Larkinella insperata: one gene and its partner. The main gene of each other region encodes a partner of the protein of the gene in region 2 in a complex. Links are inferred from orthologs where the notes say so. Each region holds a gene or a part of one and is shown on either strand. Other genes may lie near its edges.

Evidence for each region. The genes of interacting proteins can lie anywhere in the genome.
Region 1: the proteins of prmC (region 2) and prfA are in contact, whole or in part, in a crystal structure (PDB 2B3T), measured with the Escherichia coli proteins. The link is inferred for Larkinella insperata from one-to-one orthologs.

The regions. Positions count from the first base shown.
Region 1 is NZ_CP110973.1:1,795,532-1,799,751, reverse strand. Bases 1,284-4,220 are described here. They hold prfA (peptide chain release factor 1), read right to left. Parts: upstream 3,321-4,220; coding sequence 2,247-3,320; downstream 1,284-2,246. Other genes in these bases: OQ371_RS07285 (Gfo/Idh/MocA family protein), read left to right, coding at 4,182-4,220; OQ371_RS07290 (hypothetical protein), read left to right, coding at 3,493-4,083; uvrB (excinuclease ABC subunit UvrB), read left to right, coding at 1,284-2,196. Outside these bases: OQ371_RS07305 (hypothetical protein), read right to left, coding at 1-11; more of uvrB, read left to right, coding at 169-1,283. UniProt on the Escherichia coli protein: Peptide chain release factor 1 directs the termination of translation in response to the peptide chain termination codons UAG and UAA.
Region 2 is NZ_CP110973.1:3,017,787-3,023,267, forward strand. What follows is about bases 2,528-5,481. They hold prmC (peptide chain release factor N(5)-glutamine methyltransferase), read right to left. Parts: upstream 4,451-5,481; coding sequence 3,605-4,450; downstream 2,528-3,604. Other genes in these bases: OQ371_RS12240 (GDSL-type esterase/lipase family protein), read left to right, coding at 2,528-2,531; OQ371_RS12245 (AAA family ATPase), read right to left, coding at 2,537-3,493; ribD (bifunctional diaminohydroxyphosphoribosylaminopyrimidine deaminase/5-amino-6-(5-phosphoribosylamino)uracil reductase RibD), read left to right, coding at 4,574-5,481. In the rest of the region: OQ371_RS12235 (MBOAT family O-acyltransferase), read left to right, coding at 1-945; more of OQ371_RS12240, read left to right, coding at 960-2,527. UniProt on the Escherichia coli protein: Methylates the class 1 translation termination release factors RF1/PrfA and RF2/PrfB on the glutamine residue of the universally conserved GGQ motif, i.e. on 'Gln-235' in RF1 and on 'Gln-252' in RF2.

The DNA of each region.
Region 1 (4,220 bases), 1.2 Mb from region 2 along the record:
TTGTTTTTCATAATCAATGACGTTGAGTAACTGGTAAAATAACTGACAGGCAGACAAGTTGTTCAGGAAAACGACGGATTGGGGCGGGTGCTAACAAATGGGTCGGCGCGTCGTTATCTTTAAAACCGATCTTGTTTCCGTTCTTATTTTTTCGTATCTTAGCTTGTTATGAATTTCAAGCTGACTTCAGAATTTAAACCGACTGGCGACCAGCCACAAGCCATTGAAAAGCTGGTCAATGGCCTTCAGGAAGGCGAGCCGGCGCAGGTGCTACTGGGGGTTACGGGAAGTGGAAAAACCTTCACCGTGGCCAACGTCATCGCCCAGCTCAACCGCCCAACCCTCGTACTGAGCCACAACAAAACGCTGGCGGCCCAGCTCTACGGCGAGTTCAAGCAGTTTTTTCCCGAAAACGCCGTTCACTATTTTATTTCGTACTACGACTACTACCAGCCCGAAGCGTTCATCGCGACGACCAATACGTACATTGAAAAAGATTTGGCCATCAACGAAGAGATCGACAAACTGCGGCTGGCTGCGGTGTCGGCCCTGATGAGTGGTCGGCGGGATATTGTGGTCATTGCGTCGGTGTCCTGCATTTACGGTGCCGGAAACCCCACGGAATACCAGAAAAGCATCGTGCGGCTGGGCGTGGGCGAAACCATCAGCCGCAACCAGTTCCTTTTCAAACTCGTCGAGATCCTGTACAGCCGGACGGAGGTGGAGTTTACGCGGGGTACGTTCCGCGTCAAAGGCGATACAGTCGATATTTTTCCCGGTTACGCCGACTTTGCCTACCGGATTATTTTCTTCGGTGATGAAGTGGAAGCCATTCAGCGCATCGACCCGGCTTCGGGCAAGAAGATTGCCGACGACCGGATGATTGCGATCTTCCCGGCCAACCTTTTCGTTACTGGCCGCGATACGCTGAACATGGCCATTGGCGAAATTCAAAACGACATGGTGGCTCAAATACGGTATTTTGAATCGGAGTTTCGCCATCAGGAAGCCGAGCGGATTAAGGAACGCACCGAGTTTGACATCGAGATGATGCGCGAATTAGGCTACTGCTCCGGTATTGAGAACTATTCGCGGTATTTCGACCGCCGGATGCCGGGGCAACGGCCGTTCTGTCTGCTCGATTATTTTCCGGATGATTTCCTGACGGTGGTGGACGAAAGCCACGTGACAATGCCGCAAATCCGGGCGATGTGGGGCGGTGACCGCTCCCGCAAGGAAGCGCTGGTAGACTACGGTTTTCGGTTGCCGTCGGCGCTGGACAACCGGCCGCTTACGTTCCAGGAGTTTGAGGAATTGACCCCGCAGACGGTTTACGTCAGCGCCACACCCGCCGATTATGAACTGCGCCGGAGCGAAGGCGTCGTGGTCGAACAGTTGATTCGTCCGACGGGGCTGCTCGATCCCGAAATTCAGGTGCGACCGAGTTTGAACCAGATCGACGATCTTCTCGAAGAAATCGACAGCCGGGTCAAAAAAGGCGAACGAGTTCTGGTAACGACGCTGACCAAGCGGATGGCCGAAGAACTAAGCAAGTACCTGGAGCGGGTGGGCATCAAAGGCCGCTACATCCACTCGGAAGTAAAAACACTGGATCGCGTCGAAATCCTGCGAGAACTGCGGCTGGGCGTTTTTGACGTATTGGTGGGCGTGAACCTGCTGCGCGAGGGGCTTGATTTGCCGGAAGTATCACTTGTAGCCATTATGGACGCCGACAAAGAAGGGTTCCTGCGTGACATTCGTTCGCTGATTCAGACCATTGGCCGGGCCGCCCGGAACGCCAACGGCAAGGTGTTGATGTATGCCGACCGCATTACGGGTTCGATGGAAAAAGCCATTAGCGAAACCAACCGACGGCGGGAAATCCAGATGGCCTACAACCTCGAACACGGTATTACGCCCAAAACGGTACTGAAATCCCGGGAAGCCATTCTGGAGCAAACCAAAGTGGCGGATTCGCGTCCGGCCGCCAAGCAGTTTTACATTGAACCGGATGAAATCCAGATTGCGGCCGACCCCGTGGTGCAGTATATGGGTAAAAACGACCTGGAGCAGGTGATCAAGGAAACGCAGGCCAAAATGGAAAAAGCCGCTAAGGAACTGGATTTCCTTGAAGCGGCTCGATTGCGGGACGAACTGTTTCAGTTGCGCGATCGTCTGAAAACAGCTCAGGTATAAGGTGGTTTCTCCCGGCCGAAAGCCGTGCGGCTTTCGGCCGGGAATCGTTTTTAAGCCACGGCGGCTTCTTTCATGCGTTCGGCGTTTTCGGCAATGCGGAGCTGGTCAATGAAATCATCAATGTTACCATCCATCACCGACGGCAGGTTGTAGACCGTCAGACCGATGCGGTGGTCGGTGACGCGGCTCTGCGGGTAATTGTACGTCCGGATTTTGTCGGAACGGTCACCGCTGCCCACCATCGATTTGCGTTGTGAGCTGATCTCGTCGTTGTGTTTCTGCAACTCAATTTCGTAGATCCGCGACCGCAATACCGTCAGGGCTTTATCGAAGTTTTTCAACTGCGAGCGCTCATCCTGGCACTGCACAACGAGGCCCGTCGGGATGTGCGTCAGCCGAACGGCCGAGTACGTCGTGTTGACCGACTGTCCACCCGCGCCCGACGAACAGAAGGTATCTTTCCGGATGTCGTTCATGTTGATCTGAACGTCCACTTCCTCGGCTTCGGGCAAGACCGCCACGCTGGCCGCTGAGGTGTGAATACGGCCCTGCGATTCGGTGGCCGGAACGCGCTGCACGCGGTGAACACCGGACTCGAATTTCAGCTTGCCATAGACGTCTTCGCCCTCGATCTGAACAATAATTTCTTTGTAACCGCCCGATGTGCCTTCCGTGTAGTCCATCAGCGACATCCGCCAGCCCATGCGGTCGCACAGACGCTGGTACATCCGGAACATATCGCCGGCAAAGATGGATGCTTCGTCGCCCCCGGTTCCGGCCCGGACTTCAAGAATAACGTTTTTGCTGTCGTTGGGGTCTTTCGGAATGAGCATTTCTTTCAAAACGTCTTCCATCGGTTCCCGTTGCGGCTGCAATTCGTCGAGTTCCGCTTTGGCCAGTTCGCGCAGGTCTTCGTCGCGTTCGGTCGCCAGCAGTTCCTTGGCGCCGTCGATATCCTGCAACAGCTTTTTGTAGTGCTGATACTGCTTGACGATTTTGTCGAGGTCTTTGTATTCCTTGCTCAGCTTCGTGTATTTCTTCTGATCCGAAACGATTTCGGGCATCATAATCTGCTGAGAAACTTCCTCAAACCGCTCCTTTATGGCTTCTAATTGGTCAATCATGGTTTGGTATAGATTCAGGACAAACGATGAGCAATCGCGTCCGTTCGTATTTTAAGACAAATCTACGAAAATTCGGTCAGTCAACAGTTCCGTCTTACATTTGTCAACGAAACGACGCACCGCAACGTTATCCAGATAGATGACAAGAATTTACTTCACTAAGTTCCTCGCAATGAACCGCATCTTTTCCCTTTTCGCACTTCTTCTTCCAGTAACATTTTTGTATTCCTGCGGCCTCGATCAGAACCAGAGCTCGAAAGAGCTGGCCCTGGAAATGAACGACCGCAAGATCAAACGCGTTACGGATGCCCAACTGACCGCCACTGTCGACGAATGGGGGAAAGCCCTCGTGCAGACTTCCCGAAAAGCCCTGACCGCTGAACTGGCTAAAAAGGTAGGGGATCAGTCACGCTGCACGCTGGAGGGGATTCCGGCCGTTGAGAAGCTGGAAAAACAATACGCCGTTACGATTGATCTGCTCAGCGCGAAAGATACCGCCAACCCGGCCCTGAATACCAAGGAACGGGAGTTGTTGCTGGCCTACCGATACAACGCCCTGAATAAGATGGAGCAAACGGATAACATTCAGAAAGTAAACGACACCCTTTTTGTCTACAATTCGCCCGTCGCAACGAACGATCCGATCTGTACAACCTGTACGGACGATGCCGCTCTGCCTTTTGTGATCTGGCGGGTGGTTTTCGAGAAACGCGAGATTATCCGGCGAATCAACCCGAAGAAGCTCCAGGAGCTGGCCCGCTGAACTAGTACGAAAATACGACGCTGCAGTACTATAAGAGTATGGATTGTGTACATTTGATGCAATCAGATTCCATCCCTTAACTAACGTCGTATTTTACTATGAGTAACCTGGAAAACAAAGCAGATCAGCCGCTTAGC
Region 2 (5,481 bases):
TACCCGCAGTTGGTGGCCGGTCCGATCGAACGGCCGCAGAACGTGCTGCACCAGTTTCATACGTACTTTCAGTACGATTTCGAGAACCTGAAAGCCGGATTGATGCAGATGGCATTCGGGTTTTTCAAGAAAGTTGTCATTGCCGACCGGATGGCCGAGATTGTCGGTCATGCCTACAACAATCCAACGCAGCACAACGGGCTGACCCTGCTTGTGGCAACACTGGCCTTCAGTATTCAGATTTACTGCGACTTCTCGGGGTATTCCGACATTGCCATTGGCGCGGCCCGGACGATGGGGTTCACCCTGATGGAAAACTTCAGAACACCGTATTTTTCGCGCTCGATTGTCGAGTTCTGGCGACGCTGGCACATTTCCCTCTCCACCTGGTTTCGCGATTACCTGTACATTCCGCTGGGCGGTAACCGGGTCAGTCCGTCCAGACGGTATCTAAACGTCTTTATTGTTTTTCTGGTCAGCGGTTTGTGGCACGGGGCAAGCTGGAACTACGTCATCTGGGGCGGTTTGCACGGGGCCTATCAGCTTATGGCAAACTGGCGCGACAAAGCTTTCAGTCAGTGGGGAGTCAAGTTTCCCGAGGAAAACAAAGCGTATCAGCTCCTGCAACTTCTGCTGACGTTCGTGCTGGTGATGCTGACGTGGGTGTTTTTCCGGAACCACAAAGCACCGGTCCAAAATGCCTTTCATATCCTGGGCAAGATCATTTTTACGCCGTTCGACGGGCCGCTGCGTGCGCCGTTCAACACCACTGAACTCTGGTTTTGCGTGCTGTTGGTGGCGGTTTTGTTCCTGAAGGAGAAGTTCTACCTGACCATCCCGACGCGCAACACCGTTCTGTTCTTTATTCTGTTTCCGCTGATCTGCCTGCTGTCGTACCTGTTCGGGGTCTTTACCTCAAACCAGTTCATCTATTTCCAGTTCTAAAAACCATCTTCGCGATGGAAAAACAAGGTGGAGCCAGCAAACTGCACGGGGAGACGAGTAGGATTAGTCCCATCACGACTCTCTGGTCAAAAGTATGGACCACGGAAATGAACAAGCTGTCGCAGAGCGTCTCTACCCGATTTTTCCTCACGTTTTTTTTGATCTGGATAGCTGCCGGAACGAAGCTGGCGGCTCAGGAGCCCCGTTTTGAGTCGGAAATAAAAGCCTACGAAGCCAAAGCCGTTGACGACCCGCCGGTTCCGGGCTCTACGTTTTTTGTGGGGAGCTCCACCTGGCGGCTTTGGGGACCAACGCTGGAAGAAGATTTTGGCAAATTCAGCCCGGTGAACCGCGGGTTTGGCGGAGCAACCATTCCGGATGTGCTACGCGTTATGGACCGGATCATTCTGCCGCACCGGCCTGCCCGGATTGTGTTTTCCTGCGGAGGCAACGATCTGGCGGGCGGTGACACGCCCGAAACCGTTGCCAGAAACTTCAGAACGTTTCTGGCCCGCGTCTGGAAGGCCAATCCATTGACGGAAGTTTACTTCGTGTCCAACCGGCATTCTCCCGCCCGCGAAAAATTCCGCAAGCAGAGCGACCAGCTCAATCGGCTTGTAAAGGAGCTGGCCGGGAAGGCGGAGGGCCTGTATTACATCGATGTGGTTCCGCTGACGGACGGGAAAGACCGCGATCAGTTGTTCATGGCCGACCGATTGCATCTGAGTCGGGAAGGGCAGCAGCGCTGGATTCCGGTCATTACGGCCGCGCTGGAGGAGCAGGACCGGGTGCGTACCAAACCCGATCTGGCTGATTTGTACCGGAAGCGCGTTGCTGCGGGTGTGCTGAATGAGTCGGAAGCCGCTTTGCCAAGCCCGCAAAGGCTAAACATCGTTTTCATTGGCAACAGCATCACGGCGGGCGCGGGTTTGCAGGATCGCCAGACGGAAGCCCCGCCGGTGTTGGCAACGGCGTATTTGAAGCAGCAGGCTGGCATTGATCAGGTCGCTTTTTCGAATCAGGGAGTGAGCGGCTACACGACCGTCGATTTTTTGCCCGAAACGGCGAAGGCGTTTGGCAAGGTGGTGCAGGCTGCCGATGCCTTCAAGAACGATCCGACGGGCCGGTTGATTTTCTCCATCGTACTCGGAACCAACGACAGCGCCATCCAGGGGCCGAACGGTTCGCCGGTTTCCCCCGAGTCGTACCGGGGCAATCTGAAAACCATTGCCGACCGGTTGCTGACGGATTATCCCGGATGCCGGCTGATCATTCACCACCCAATCTGGTACAGCCCTACTACCTACAACCGGTCGAAGTATTTACAGGAGGGGTTAGATCGTTTGCAGAGTTACTTCCCGCAAATTGACGCGCTGGTAGCGGCTTACGGCACCACGCATCCCGGTCAGGTTTACGTGGGCGATACGCAGGGCTTTAATTACTTCAAAACGCATTATCTGACGGATTTTCAACACGAAAACGGGCAGCAGGGCACGTTTTTCCTGCATCCCAACAAGAAAGGCTCGGCAACCCTGGGACTTTTCTGGGCCGAAGCCATCCGAAAAGCCGTGCAGCCCGGAAATTAGGTCCATTACCGCCCGATGGCTACCTTCCGCAGAATCGAATCGATGATCTGTAAGGTCGTTACACCGTCGGCTTCGGCTTCGTAATTGAGAATAATCCGGTGGTTGAACACGTCGGGTGCTACTTCCTTGATGTCTTCCGGCAGCACATAGTCACGCTGGTCGAAGTAGGCGAGGGCTTTGGCGGCCCGGTTGAGGTGAATACTGGCGCGCGGAGAAACCCCGTATTGAATGTACCGCGCTTCGTCGCGCAGGTTGTAATCGAGCGGCCGCCGAGTCGCAAACACCAGTTCAATGATGTAGCGTTCGAGGGTTTCTGAAATCGTGATTTTATTGATTTCGTTCTTAATGCCGAAAATATCTTCCTTGTCCAGCACCGGCTGCACTTCGTAATCGAAATTCAGGTTGGCCATCCGGCGCATAACCTCCAGTTCCTCATCCCGCGACAGATACCCCACAAACACCTTCATCATGAACCGGTCGATCTGGGCCTCCGGCAGCGGATAGGTGCCTTCCTGTTCCACGGGATTCTGCGTGGCCAGCACCAGAAACGGCTTGTCGAGCACAAACGTTTCCTCGCCAATCGTCACCTGCTTTTCCTGCATGGCTTCCAGCAGCGCCGACTGCACCTTGGCGGGAGAACGGTTGACCTCATCGGCCAGAATCAGGTTGGCAAAAATAGGTCCCTGCTTCACTTCAAAATCACCCGATTTCTGGTTGAAGATCATCGTGCCGACCAGATCGGCGGGCAGCAAATCCGGCGTAAACTGAATGCGCTGGAAATCAAGTTGCAGGGCCTTGGCGAGTGTATTGATGGTCAGGGTTTTGGCCAGACCCGGAACGCCTTCGAGGAGAATATGTCCGCCGGTAAACAAACCAATCAGCAGCCGGTTAAGCAGCGCCTGTTGGCCCACCACCACCTTGCTCATCTCCTCAAACACCTGCCGGATTTTGGCATGATACATACTATCGGATGAAGTCATAGGGAAGAATGATGCGTTAAAAATGATGAACGATGAATTGACTGCGTTGCGGTGGCCTGTTCTTCGTTCTCCATTCCTAAGGCATCATTGATATTATTTGATCGCTTTCACAAATCGCTCTTTGCCGTGAATGTCTTTGAAAATCTGGACGTTGTGGTAGCCGCGTTCCTCAAACACCTGCTGGGTTTGTGGCCCAAACCGTTCGTTGATTTCGACATAACATCCCCCGCCCGGATTCAGATGCTGCTGCCCGAAATCGGCAACGGCTTTGTAGAACAGCAGCGGATCCTGATCTTCTACAAATAACGCCAAATGGGGTTCGTACCGTAAAACATTCGCGTCCATCTGTTCGGCTTCCGACAGCGTAACGTACGGCGGGTTGCTGACCACGCACTCAAACCGCCGGTTTTCTTCTCCGACGTTCAGAATGTCGCGCTGTTCAAATTCTACTTCCGCCAGCAGGGTCTGGGCGTTCAGTTGGGCTACTTCGAGTGCTTCCGGCGATAAATCCCAGGCCAGGACCGATGCCTGCGGAAGAAACCGGGCCAGCGTAACGGCAATACAGCCGCTGCCGGTGCCCAGGTCAATGATGTTCAGTTGTCCGGTGGTTTCGGCGTAATCCCGGACGATGAGCCGGATCAGTTCTTCCGTTTCGGGCCGGGGAATCAGCACGGCCGGCGACACCTGAAACTCCAGTCCGCAAAATTCCGTTGTGCCTATGAGGTGCTGAACCGGTTCCTGGTTGTTCAGCCGCCGAATCAATTCATCCCAGTCGGGTTGTGGTGGGGTGGGCGGAATGGGTTTTCCGACGACCACGTCGGTTCGGCGCAGCAGCAGATAGTGTTCCAGTAATAAAAATGCAATGGCGCGGGCCTCTTCCGGGCGGTATCCCTGCAATTGACCCACCAGCGAATCAAATAGCGACTTGGCTGTAAGCATGCGGACGTAAATTTTGCGTAAATCTAAACCTTCATCAGAGAGATTTCACCGATTTGCCGGATTTCTTTACTTTCGGCCCCTGTAAACCGTTTCCTCAAACCGTTGATTGACGATACCCTCTTCATGTCTCGCGCCCTCGAACTGGCAAAGCTGGGCCGGGGTCATGTCAGTCCCAACCCGATGGTGGGCTGCGTAATTGTACACAATGGGCGCCTAATTGGCGAAGGCTGGCACCGGCAATACGGCGGGCCGCACGCCGAGGTCAACGCCGTACGGTCGGTAGCGGATGAATCGCTGCTGCCCGAATCGACGGTGTACGTGACGCTGGAGCCGTGTTCGCACTTTGGGAAAACACCCCCCTGCGCCGATTTGTTGATTGAAAAAAAGGTAAAAAAGGTGGTCGTCTGCAACGATGACCCGAATCCGCTGGTGGCCGGCCAAGGTCTGGCAAAATTGCGGGCCGCCGGAATTGAGGTAGAAACCGGGCTACTGGCGGAGCAGGGCCGTGACTTAAACCGCCGGTTTTTCACATTCATTGAGCAGAAACGCCCCTATCTGATTTTAAAATGGGCGGAAACCGCCGACGGGTTTATGGCCCCCTCCGATTTCCGGCCTCTTCCCATCAGCGGTTCGCTGTCGCGGCAACTCGTGCACAAATGGCGGACGGAAGAAGATGCTTTTCTCGTTGGTACCAACACTGCTCGTTACGACAACCCGCAGTTGAACGTACGGCTTTGGAGTGGGCGAAATCCCGTGCGAATTGTGATAGACAAAACGTTAAAACTGCCGTCTTCCCTGCATCTTTTCGATGGTTTGCAACCGACGCTGGTGTATTCGGTGGTGCACCCCGACGCTGAAACCGTCGGCGCCATCCACTACATTGCGCTGGACGCCGAAGCCGATTTTCTAACCCAACTGATTGCCGATTTATACCAGCGGAAAATTCAGTCGGTGGTGGTAGAAGGCGGGGTTGGCGTACTGGAAAGTTTTTTCAGCTCCGGTGTTTGGGATGAGGTCAACGTTTTCAAAAG